One region of the Paludibacterium sp. B53371 genome, then DNA from elsewhere that is predicted to be linked to it. Evidence: predicted binding sites of a transcription regulator. Region 1 holds the regulator's gene; each other region holds the start of a gene.
What was found. The regulator FNR, encoded in region 1, switches genes on or off when oxygen is low (the NO sensors DNR and NnrR bind a similar motif). The targets are predictions, from matches to a motif close to TTGATNNNNATCAA.

Region 2: JNO51_RS02080 (DUF3820 family protein) is a predicted target of FNR. The motif match lies at 1,604-1,617, and genes of this name have one in related genera.
Region 3: pflB (formate C-acetyltransferase) is a predicted target of FNR. The motif match lies at 1,795-1,808, and genes of this name have one in related genera.
Region 4: JNO51_RS11955 (M61 family metallopeptidase) is a predicted target of FNR. The motif match lies at 1,714-1,727, and genes of this name have one in related genera.

Annotation. Positions count from the first base shown of each region.
Region 1 covers NZ_CP069163.1:600,479-603,610, forward strand. The annotation lists gene JNO51_RS02890 (RNA methyltransferase) at 1-687, shown strand, start outside; gene JNO51_RS02895 (DUF1853 family protein) at 665-1,576, shown strand; gene fnr (fumarate/nitrate reduction transcriptional regulator Fnr) at 1,604-2,353, opposite strand; gene hemN (oxygen-independent coproporphyrinogen III oxidase) at 2,463-3,132, shown strand, end outside.
Region 2 covers NZ_CP069163.1:429,455-432,586, reverse strand. The annotation lists gene ruvX (Holliday junction resolvase RuvX) at 1-323, shown strand, start outside; gene ylqF (ribosome biogenesis GTPase YlqF) at 336-1,268, opposite strand; gene JNO51_RS02080 (DUF3820 family protein) at 1,271-1,483, opposite strand; gene JNO51_RS02075 (hypothetical protein) at 1,795-2,412, opposite strand; gene JNO51_RS02070 (electron transfer flavoprotein-ubiquinone oxidoreductase) at 2,688-3,132, opposite strand, start outside.
Region 3 covers NZ_CP069163.1:3,171,589-3,174,720, reverse strand. The annotation lists gene pflB (formate C-acetyltransferase) at 1-1,718, opposite strand, end outside; gene JNO51_RS15105 (HAAAP family serine/threonine permease) at 2,427-3,132, shown strand, end outside.
Region 4 covers NZ_CP069163.1:2,498,964-2,502,095, forward strand. The annotation lists gene JNO51_RS11955 (M61 family metallopeptidase) at 1-1,641, opposite strand, end outside; gene ccoN (cytochrome-c oxidase, cbb3-type subunit I) at 2,045-3,132, shown strand, end outside.

The DNA of each region.
Region 1 (3,132 bases):
GGCTCGGCGGCACGGGCCATGAAAACCATGGGTTTGTCGCAATTATGGCTGGTGTCACCGAAAGCTTTTCCCAGTGGTGAGGCCGATGCGCTGGCCTCGGGAGCGGTGGATCTGCTGCAGTCGGCGCAAGTGGTCGATACCCTGGCAGAGGCGCTGAATGGGGTGACGGTTGCCGCGGCGCTGACCAGTCGCCGTCGGGAGCTGACCACCCCGCTGGCCGTGCCGCGCGAGCTGACGCCCGAGCTTCTGGGGCGGGCACAGGCCGGCGAGCAGGTGGCCCTGGTGTTCGGTAACGAGACCTTCGGGCTGTCGATCGAAGAGGTCGAGCTGTGCAATCGCCTGGTGACCATTCCGGGCAATCCGGATTATTTTTCCCTCAATCTGGCCATGGCGGTGCAGGTGATGACCTACGAGCTGTTCAGCCACGTGGGTGTCGGCGTCGATTATCTCAAGCCGAGCGGCCTGGCCGCGACCGCTGACGAGGTGGAAGGCATGTGCGCCCATCTGGATCAGACCATGGCACATATCGGCTACTACGAGCGCCGCAATGGCGAACGGCTGATGCGCCGCATGCGCACCCTGTTCCATCGGGCCGGCGTTCTGCGCGAAGAGGTCGACATCCTGCGCGGCTTCTTCAAGCAGGTGATGCGTGCGGCTGACGGGCATGTTCCTCCCGACAAGTCCTGAGCTGCCCTGGCGCCAGCCTGCGGTGCGTGATCTGGCCTGTCTGCTGACCGGCCGCGCACCCTGGCTCACGCCAGACGACCTGCCCGATGCGCTGCTGCTGGGGGCCGACGGGATGAGGCGCCTGGCGATGCTGGACAACGATCCGGCGCCACTGCGCCGCTGGCTGGCGGCTCGTCCCGTCAGGCGGCTTGGCCACTATGCCGAGCAACTGCTGGCTTTCTGGTTTGACCATTCCCCCCATATCGAGCTGGTTGCGCACAATCTGGTGCTGCGCGACAAAGGGCTGACGCTGGGTGAGTTCGACTTCCTGCTGCGTATTGATGGCCAGCCCTGGCATCTGGAAACCTGCAGCAAATTCTATCTGCAGTGCGGGAAGGGGGCATCAGGCCTGGTGGGCCCCAGTCTGCGCGATGCCTGGCTGCTGAAACAGGACAAGCTGGCTCAGCAATTGAGGCTGAGTCGCCATGCGCTGGCCCGACAAGTCCTGCCGCCGGGGTTTGAGGCACCGCGCACCGGGGCACTGGTGCGTGGCTGCTTTTTTTACCGTCAGGCGCCTGACGAGGCGGCATTCGCGCCGGCAACCCAATGGCAAGGCTGGATGGCTGACTGCGAACAGCCCTGGCCCTGTCGCGACGCCTCCAGTCGCTGGCTGTGGCTGCCGCGCATGCGCTGGCTGTCGCCGGCGCTGGCCGCCAGCGGCGAGGTAGGGTCGGCACAGGCCCTGCGTGTGCAGATGACACAAGCCGAGGCGCCCCAAATGGTGGCGGAAATGGTGGCAGAGGAGGGGGGATGGCGCGAATTGCGGCGCGGCTTTGTTCTGCCGTCGCGCTGGCCGGATGCCGGGCGGCTGGTGCAGCTGCAGCAGCAAATGCCAACGGGCGCCTGCTGAGCGGCGCCCGTTGTCGGGACTGGCAAGTTACTCCGCGTTGTTGGAGTGGATGCAGCCGGCGATCAGTTGCTTGAGTTCTTCCGGTTTCACCAGCTGAATGTGCTTGTGATCGACGCTGATCCAGCCCTGTTGCTGGAACTTCGACAGCGTGCGGCTGACGGTTTCCAGTTTCAGGCCGAGGAAGCTGCCGATTTCCTCGCGGCTCATGCGCAGAATGAAGTCATTGGCGGCGAAGCCACGGATGGCCAGACGCTGGGACAGGTTGAGCAGGAACGCGGCCAGACGCTCTTCTGCCTTCATGTTGCCAAGAAGCAACATGACGTTCTGATCGCGGACAATCTCGCGGCTCATCAGGCGGAAGAAATGGTGCTGCAGGCTGGGGATGTCGCGACCAAGGCTCTCGATTCGATTGAACGGCAGTTCGCAGACTTCGCTGTCTTCCAGGGCGATGGCATCGCAGCCATGGATGTTGGAGGACACGCCATCCAGCCCCATCAGCTCGCCGGACATCAGGAAGCCCGTGACCTGCTCGCGGCCATCCTGGCTGGAGACGCAGGTCTTGAAGAAGCCGGTGCGCACGGCGAACAGCGACTTGAAGCCCTCACCGCTGCGGAACAGATACTCGCCCCGTTTGATGCGACGGCTCTGGCGGATGACGGCATCAAGCTGCGTCATCTCTTCGCGATTCAGTCCGACGGGCAGGCAGAGTTCGCGCAAGCTGCAGTTGGAGCAGGAGAGCTTGAGCGCATGCAATTGGATGGTGGTCTGGTCAGTCATGCCGTTTTTTGAGCAACCTTTAATTGAACCTTGACTCTTGTCAAAGCGGAATTCAAATGTTTTCCGCAAATTTACCAGCCCACCACCGGTTTTTCCATCAAATACCGACATGACCACCATCCATTCGTTTTCTCCGGAGCATTTCGAGTTCGATCGACAACTGATCGAACGGCTGGAAGGCTCCGGCCCGAGATACACCTCATACCCGACTGCAGACCGCTTTCATGCGGATTTCGGCGAGGCCGATTATCGTCATTGGCTCAAACAGCGTCGCATCGGGGCGAACAGTAAAGCTGTATCATTATATGCTCATTTACCATTTTGCAATACTGTTTGCTATTACTGTGCCTGTAACAAGATCATCACCAAGGACAAGAGCAAGGCAGATATCTACCTCGACTACCTGGAAAAAGAGGTAGAAATGGTGGCAAATGCCGTCGGTGAGCGAGAAAAAGTCATTCAGTTGCATTTTGGTGGCGGTACGCCGACCTTCTTGTCGGATGCGCAACTCGAACGACTGATGAATATCCTGCGCGGGCATTTCGACTTTTTGCCGGAAGGTGAATATTCCATCGAGATTGATCCGCGCAAGGTGGGGCGCGAGACGATCTTCAAACTGGCGTCATTCGGTTTCAACCGCATCAGTGTCGGGGTGCAGGATCTGGAACCGCGCGTGCAGGAGGCCGTCAACCGGGTGCAGAGCCTGGACGAGACACTGGAAGTGATTCAGGCGGCGCGCGAGGCAGGTTTCAAATCGGTCAGTATCGACCTGATCTACG
Region 2 (3,132 bases), 170 kb from region 1:
CCGAAAGCAATGACGAGCGCTTTGCGCGCATTGCCGCCCTGATCGCCGAATGGCAGCCGCAATCGCTGGTGGTCGGGCTGCCGACTCACGCCGACGGCACCGAACACGACATGACAAGACTGGCTCGCCGCTTCGCCAACCGGCTCAAGGGGCGCTTTGCCCTGCCGGTATGGCTGGTGGACGAGCGTCACACCTCGCTGCTGGCCGAATCGCTGCTGCGTGAGGCCGGCCTGCGCGGCCGCAAGCAAAAACCCGTGCTGGACCAGGTCGCGGCGCAAGCCATCCTGCAAACCTGGTTCGAGCAGCCGGGCGAGCAGGTCTGAGCCCGGCCGGGTTTACTCGGCCGCCGACTTGCCCTGTCTTTCCTTCTCGCGCGCGGCCTTGTCCACCAGGCGCTGCGCTTCGCGCTCCCGCGCCACTTTGAGCCAGACCACCCACTCTTCCGGGCGCTCCAGGGTAATACGGCCGGTCGAACCAGCCCGGAAATCGGTCAACACCACCTCGGCAGCCTTCTGGATATTGACCCGTCCGCCGCCCAGCATGGCCCCGCGCTTGCGCCCGATGGCCTCAAGCACATCCACGTCCTGCAGCCCTTCCAGACTGTCGAGCTTGTAGCGCTGGCAAAGGGCATCCGGGTAACGGCGCATCAGATAGCCCAACAGAACCAGGCTGACCTCTTCCTCGTCCATGGCATTGCGACCGATGGCACCGCTGGCGGCCAGGTTGTAGCCCCCCTCCTCGACCAGGATTTTCGGCCACAGCATCCCCGGGGTGTCGAACAGCTCGAAGTCATCGGCCAGCAGGATACGCTGCTGTGACTTGGTGATGCCCGGCTCATTGCCGGTCTTGGCGACACGGCGCCCGGTCATGGTGTTGATCAGCGTGGATTTACCCACGTTCGGGATGCCGCAGATCAGCACCCGCAGCGGCTTGTCCAGCCCGCCGCGATGAGGGACCAGATCACGACAGGCGGTAATCAGTTTCTGCGTCGGCGCGCGGTCACCGGCATCCAGGGCCAGAGCGCGGGTATTGGGCTGACCGTTGTAATGATCCAGCCACAGCCTGGTCACCTGAGGGTCGGCCAGATCCTGCTTGTTGAGGATCTTCAGTGCCCGCTTGTTGCGCGTCAGCTGCGCCAGCATCGGATTGGCACTGGATGCCGGCAGACGGGCATCGAGCAGCTCGATGACCACATCGATATCCTGTACGCGCTCGGCAATTGCCTTGCGCGCCTTGTTCATGTGGCCGGGAAACCATTGAATTGCCATGCTTAACGCTTTCTTAGAGGATCCAAAAGAGACATCAGCCCGTTATGCTGGAGCTCAAACACCAGCTGCAACAGACGACCGATCTCTCCCGGCGGAAATCCCTCACGTGAAAACCAGGACAGATAATGAAGCGGCAAATCGGCAATCAGCCGTCCTTTGTACTTGCCGTAAGGCATCTGGCGCGTGACCAGCAGCATCAGGTCATCGTTTTGCATCGTGAAATATCTCGGCAGGGATGCGCATTGTGCCAAAAACGGCACAACTAAGCCATGAAAACGCTTTGTTTACAGCAATTTGTTGGATTGTCGGTGACATCTCCAGGCCTGGCCATGCTTTTGACATGGCTCAAGGGGATGTCGTTTGACTGACGACAAGGGCGGGTCAAAACCGGTAGCATCGGCGCCAGTCACAATCATGGCCCCGGACATCCCTCCCGGCAGGCTTGCATATTGTTGGCCATCCGGGTTTTCCCGGATTTGACGGCTCGCGCAGAGCGCTGGGGGCATTCCGCAAGGGTGCCCCGTTTTTATGGCCTAGGCCGCCAGGCCCCCAGCAACAGGGCAAAACGCTTCTGACAACGCTGGCGCAAGGCTCGCGCCTGAGGCGAGCCGGCAGCTGACGCCACCACCCCCTCCCCCTCGTCAACGGACAAGGGACTCCAGCCATGCAGCACCATCGGCGCCGTCGGCAACTGGGGAGACGTATTCAAGACCGGCAGCAGGCCCGTTGCCACGGGCAAACCATGGGCAGCGAGCCGGCGCAACCTGAGATTGGCCTCGTCGAACATGGCCATCTGGGCCAGCGTGATCTCGACATGCGACAACCCCAGCAAAAACGCCCGGGCGCACAGCCAGTCGGCCTCATCGGCGAAATGCGTCGGGGAGCGTGCGGCATGGCGATCGGCCCGCCGTGCGGCCAGCAGCATGGCCAGCGCACGGATTTCCGGCAGAGAAGACTCCATCACACACTGACCGGCCCCCTGCTGACGCAGCCGCTCGATCTGCGGTGCCAGCTGGGCATAAGGGCGCCAGACCGAAGAGAAAGCCTGTACATCGGTCACCAGCGTGACCGGCCGGAGCATCACCAGATGCCCGGAGTCTGTCTGTTCGGTCGCAACCTGTCGGTCGCCGGTCAATTCTTCCATGATGGGGATCCCCTTGTTCGACCGCTGGCCGGGGAGATCATCTGTATCGTCACTAGGTGAAAAAACAAATGCCGCCCGGTTCGCGGCGGCATTTGTCGTGATCATTCTGCAATAACTTCAGAACAGACAGACCCCTTGGCGCCGCGCGTCAGTGCGGTACCAATACCAATAACGGTTCAGGGAGAATGTCTGTTGGCTCATGGTGAGTATGCTGACCCGCCGTCAGAAGTAAGTCAAGCCTCTTTTCATCACTTCTGACGACAGGTCTTCCGGAATTACATATTCGGATAGTTGGGACCGCCGCCGCCCTCCGGCACGCTCCAGACGATGTTCTGCGTCGGATCCTTGATGTCACAGGTCTTGCAGTGCACACAGTTCTGCGCATTGATCTGCAGCCGCGGACCACTGCCCTCCTGCACGATCTCATAGACCCCGGCCGGACAATAGCGGGTTTCCGGCGCAGCATACTTTGCCAGATTGATGTCAATCGGCACCGAAGGGTCCTTCAGCCGCAAGTGAATCGGCTGATCCTCACTGTGATTGGTACTGGACAGAAAAACCGACGACAGGCGATCGAAGGTCAGCACGCCATCCGGTTTCGGATAGCTGATCGGCTCGACACTGTCGGCGGTCTGCAGACACTCGCTGTCCTTGTGGGTGTGATGCAGCGTCCAGGGCGCCTTGCCGCGGAACAGCCAGGTATCGATGGCCGAATAGATC
Region 3 (3,132 bases), 1.1 Mb from region 1:
ATGCTGTCCGCACGGTCATCGTTGTTGCCGTAGGCCGGATACTCGCCTTCGATCTTGTAATCGACGGCCAGGCCATCTTCGTTGCGGATGATGTGAACCTTGGCATGCTTCACGGCCGAGATCGAGTCGGCAGCCACCGACAGACCGGCGATACCGCAGGCCATGGTGCGCAGGATGTCGCGGTCATGCAGCGCCATCTCGATACGCTCGTAAGCGTACTTGTCGTGCATGTAATGAATGCAGTTCAGCGCCTTGACGTAGGTGGCGGCCAGCCAGTCCATCATCAGGTCGAACTTCGGCATCAGTTCTTCATAGGTCAGCACATCGCCCTTGATCGGTTCGAAACCGCGGGCAACCACGGCGCCGGACTTCTCGTCCACCCCACCGTTGATGGCGTACAGCATGGCCTTGGCCAGGTTGGCACGGGCACCGAAGAACTGCATCTGCTTGCCGATACGCATGGCCGACACGCAGCAGGCGATACCGTAGTCATCACCCCAGTGCGGGCGCATCAGATCGTCGTTTTCGTACTGGATCGAGCTGGTGTCGATCGAGACCTTGGAGCAGAAGTCCTTGAAGCCTTGCGGCAGCTCGGTCGACCACAGCACGGTCAGGTTCGGCTCCGGTGCCGGGCCCAGGTTGTACAGGGTGTTCAGGAAACGGAAGCTGCTCTTCGAGACCAGCGGACGGCCATCTTCGCCCATGCCGCCGATACTTTCGGTCACCCAGGTCGGATCGCCGGAGAACAGTTGATCGTATTCCGGGGTACGCAGGAAGCGCACGATACGCAGCTTGATCACCAGATCATCGATCATTTCCTGCGCTTGCTGTTCGGTGAGGACACCGGCTTCCAGGTCACGCTGGATGTAAACGTCGAGGAAGGTCGACACGCGGCCGAACGACATGGCGGCACCGTTTTGCTCCTTGACGGCAGCCAGGTAGGCGAAATACACCCACTGGATGGCTTCGCGGGCATTGGCAGCCGGGCGGCCGATGTCATAGCCGTACTTGGCGGCCATTTCCTTCAGCTCTTCCAGGGCGCGGAATTGTTCCGACAGCTCTTCGCGCTGACGCAGGATGTCGTCATTGAAGACGGCGTCGTTCAGTTCCTTGAACAGGCGCTGACGATCCGACTTCAGGAAGTCGATGCCGTACAGGGCAACACGGCGATAGTCGCCGATGATACGGCCGCGGCCATAGGCATCCGGCAGACCGGTGATCACGCCCGACTTGCGGCACGCCATGATTTCCGGGGTGTAGACATCAAACACACCCTGGTTGTGGCTCTTGCGATGGTGAGTCCAGATGTCCTTGATGATCGGGTCGAGATGGAAGCCGAAAGCTTCCAGACCGTTTTCGACCATGCGCAGACCGCCGTTCGGCATGATGGCGCGCTTGAGCGGGGCATCGGTCTGCAGACCGACGATCAGTTCGCTTTGCTGGTCAATGTAGCCAGCGTCATGTGCCGTGATGCTGGAGGCGCGGTCAGCCGAAACATCCAGCACGCCGCGTGCACGTTCTTCCTTCAGCAACTCACCCAGCTTGTCCCACAGCGCCTTGGTGCGCTCGGTGGCCGGAGCCAGGAAATCGGCATTGCCTTCATACGGGGTGTAGTTGAGTTGAATGAAGTTACGTACGTCGACCGAAGTCTGCCAGTTGCCAGAGACAAAACTGTGCCAGGGGTCGGCGTCAATCGCGTTGCGAGTCAGGGCTTCCATTACCGCCTCCAATTTCGATTTCGAAACAAAATGTCATCTTACGAACTCAATATAAATTCGAAAACGAACATTGTGTTTGATTTGGGTCAAGCAAATGCCAAGCGTGTGGCATTTCTTGTGAGATCCGAACACGGATTTTCGTTTGTGCTGGCCGGGTCGGCCAGGCATGAACATATTGAAATGACAGGGTTTATGTCGCTTTTGGTGATATCGATCCATCGGAACGGACACCAGAAAAGGCGCCATGTTCGATTCGTCCTTCGGGGGCGATGTATCGTGCAAAAACGCGACAGGAAATTGTGCAATGCGACAACCCGCCATGGCCAAATTCTCGCCGATTTCGGCTTTGTAAGGCGAGGGATATTTCGTTTTTATTCGATTTCGAACTTTGACGGCGGCGCGAATACAACATGCCACGACAAACTATGCGTCATGAACATAGGGTCATACTCTACAAGTTGCGAATTTATATAGTGTTTTTTGCTGCGCTTGCAGCACTTTTATAGTTTGATAACCGTCAAAAGACACTTTGATAATTGCATTCGTTTGTGAACGTACTGGCTAGAATGACGCCAAGCTTTGAAGTAAAGATTTCCCCATGCACCGGGACAATCAGCGATAAGGCACGGCAGTCATTCTGACCGACAGGAGCGAAGATTCCGCGGCAGGGCTGTGACAGGGAGTGACTTCGCTCAGGAGAGGACAAGCATGTCCCGTACGACAACACAGACGCTGACCCCCGCCCGGTCCCGACGCGCCGCTGGCGCATGGACACGCCATGACACCACCTGGATGCTGGGCCTGTACGGCACCGCCATTGGTGCCGGCACCCTGTTCCTGCCCATCAATGCCGGCATCGGCGGCTTGTGGCCATTGCTCTTCATGTGCCTGCTGGCCTTGCCACTGACCTATTTCGCCCACCGCGGCCTGAGCCGCTTCGTGCTGTCCGGCTCGACCCGCGACGGCGACATCACCGAAGTGGTGGAAGAACACTTCGGCCTGACCGCCGGCAAGCTGATCACCCTGCTGTACTTCTTCGCCATCTACCCGATCCTGCTGGTCTACAGTGTGGCCATCACCAATACCGTACTGTCCTTCCTCAACCACCAGCTGGGCATCGATGTCGGCAGCGGCCTGTCCACCCGCGCCGTGTTCTCGCTGGCACTGATCCTCGGCCTGATGTCGGTCGTGCGCCTGGGGGGCGCCTTCATCGTCAAGGCCATGAGCATCCTGGTCTACCCCTTTGTCTGCGCGCTGATGCTGCTGGCCCTCTATCTGATCCCGAACTGGAGCACTGCCGTCATCACCCAGTCCGGCAGCCTGGGCGATGCCCTCGGCCATGGCAGCTTCTGGCACACCCTGTGGCTGGTGATCCCGGTGATGGTGTTCTCCTTCAACCACTCGCCGATCATCT
Region 4 (3,132 bases), 1.7 Mb from region 1:
CATCTTGTCGGCATCGGTGACACGCAGACCGTCAACGGCCACGATGACATCGCCGCCGGACAGACCGGCCGCCTGGGCGGCCCCGCCATCCCAAACCTGCTGCAGACGCACGCCCAGGGCGTCGGCCGTGGCCTTGATGCCCAGCGTCGCCCGCGGTGTTTCCGGTGCCGGCTTAGCTGCACCAAAGCCCCCCCGGTCTGAGGGCGAGGCAGCCAGATCCAGGCTGAGCGTCACGCCCTGGGTCGCCAGCAACTCGGCCAGGGGCAGATCCCGCGTCGAACGCAGTGCATGTTCGAAGAAGTCCGTCAGGTCGAGGCCGGTGGCCTCGGCAGCCAGTTTTTCCCACTCATCCTCGGCAATGCCGGCGCCATCCCGTAGCCATTTTTCCCACATGTGGCGCATGACATTGTCCAGAGACTTGGCCCCACCGGTCTTGTCGCGAATCAACAAATCCAGTGCCAGCGCCACCAGGGCACCCTTGGTGTAATAGCTGACGATACTGTTGGGGCTGTTCTCGTCCTGGCGGTAATACTTGGTCCAGGCATCAAAGCTGGACGCTTCCAGTGTCTGCTTGGTACGACCATTGCCGCGCAGGACGCCGGTGATGGTTTCAGCCAGCAGGCCGAGATAGCGTTCGCGGTCGATCAGACCGCTGCGCAGCAGTGCCAGGTCGTCATAGTAAGAGGTGATGCCCTCGAAGGCCCACAGCAGGCGGGTGTGATTTTCCCGTGTCAGGTCATAGGGCTGGAATACGGCCGGCTTGAGTCGCTTGACGTTCCACGAGTGGAAATATTCATGGCTGATCAGACCCAGCAGGCGCAGATAGCCATCACTGACCGCCTTGACCCCGGGTTGCGGCAGATCATCGCGTTCGGCCATCAGCGCGGTAGAGCTACGGTGCTCCAGCCCCCCATAGATCTCTTTGCCGGCCAGCAGCATGAAGACATAGCGCTCGAAGGGGGCCGGCTCGCCAAACAGACGGATATGCCATTCGCAAATTTTCTTGACATCACGCGCCAGGCGCTTCAAGTCGGCGGTAAAGTGGCCGGCGATGACAAATTCATGCGGCACGCCACAGGCCTTGAACGACACGGTCTGGAAGGTACCGATCTCGACCGGGTGATCGATCAGCTCATCGTAGTTCTCGGCCCGGTAACGGCCAAATCCGCCGCGCTTTTGCTTGTCGGCACGGGGCGTGAGACTGGTGGCGACCCGCCAGTCCTGGTAGCCCTTGCCGCGCGGGGCCTCGATGTCGACTTCACAGCGACTTTGCTCATAGCCCTCGACCGACAGGAACACGCTGGTGCCATTGAAAAAGCCGCGTTGCTGATCGAGATAAGCGCCGCGCACCGACAGATCGTAGGCATACACCTGATAGTGCAGGGTCAGCGGTCCGCTGACCGGATCGGCTTGCCAGCTGTGCTTGTCCAGCTGGTGCAGCGCCACCGCCTGCCCTTCGCTCTCGGCACGCAGTGTCACGATATGGCGCGCAAACTCGCGAATCATGTAACTGCCGGGAATCCAGGCTGGCAAATGGAACAGCTGACCTTTTTTGGCGGGCTGACTGACGGTGAGGGAGACTTCGAACAGATGTGCTTCGGGCGACAGGAGACGAATGCGATAGAGAACGGGCACCGACATGAGAAACCATCCTGCAATGCAAAAACGGCATTCTAACATTGCTAATGGCATTGTGCTGGGCGCCAAAAGAAATTGATGCAGGTCAACTAATGTCGACACCATGACATTATACTGCAAATGTTGTTGGTATTAGTTTAATAACAAAGCAAGCCTGCAAGCCGCCGGGGTCAATGAACCTTGCGATTTTCATGACCACTGAAATTCGCTGGTGTTTGGCGAATGTTAATAGAATAACGGCATAGGCATTACGGGATAAATTCGGTTCGCTGCTTGGCGAACCAAGGGATATGTCTCAACGAGGAATCTGCCGGACATCGGATCGCGGGTAATCCCGGTCAGATGTCTTCTGCGGCGTTGCAGTGTTTTTCACGTTCTGAGTTCGCAACCTTGGAGAAAACCATAAATGGAAACGCAATCCACTTATAATTATAAGGTGGTGCGCCAGTTTGCCATCATGACCGTTGTATGGGGCATAGTCGGCATGCTGGTGGGCGTCATTATCGCGGCCCAGATGGTGTGGCCGGAGCTCAATTTCGGGCCCTGGTTCCACTTCGGTCGTCTGCGCCCCTTGCATACCAACGCGGTGATCTTTGCCTTCGGCGGCAGTGGCCTGTTCGCTACCTCGTATTATGTGGTTCAGCGCACCTGCAACGTCCGGCTGATCTCCGACAAACTGGCAGCCTTCACCTTCTGGGGATGGCAATTCGTGATTGTCTGTGCGGCCATCTCCTTCCCGCTCGGCATTACCTTCGGCAAGGAATACGCCGAACTGGAATGGCCGATCAAGATCATGATCGCCGTGATCTGGGTGGTGTACGCCATCGTGTTCTTCGGCACGCTGGCCATCCGCAAGGTCAAGCACATCTACGTCGCCAACTGGTTCTACGGCGCCTTCATCCTGGCGGTAGCCCTGCTGCACATCGTCAACAGCGCCTTCATCCCGGTGACGTTCCTGAAGTCCTACTCGGCCTACTCCGGCGCCGTCGATGCCATGGTGCAATGGTGGTATGGCCACAATGCCGTGGGCTTCTTCCTGACCGCCGCCTTCCTCGGCATGATGTACTACTTCGTCCCGAAACAGGCCGGTCGCCCGATCTACTCCTACCGTCTGTCGGTGGTGCACTTCTGGGCGCTGATCTTCACCTATATGTGGGCGGGTCCGCACCATCTGCACTACACGGCGCTGCCTGACTGGACCCAGTCGCTGGGCATGGTGTTCTCGCTGGTGCTGCTGGCACCGAGCTGGGGCGGCATGATCAACGGCATCATGACCCTGTCCGGCGCCTGGCACAAACTGCGTACCGACCCGATCCTGAAGTTCCTCATCGTTTCGCTGTCGTTCTACGGCATGTCGACCTTCGAAGGTCCGATGATGTCGATCAAGACCGTGAACGCCCTGTCGCACTACTCCGACTGGGGTATCGGCCACGTGCACTCCGGTGCGCTGGGCTGGGTGGGCTTCATCACGATCGGTGCCATCTACTACCTGAT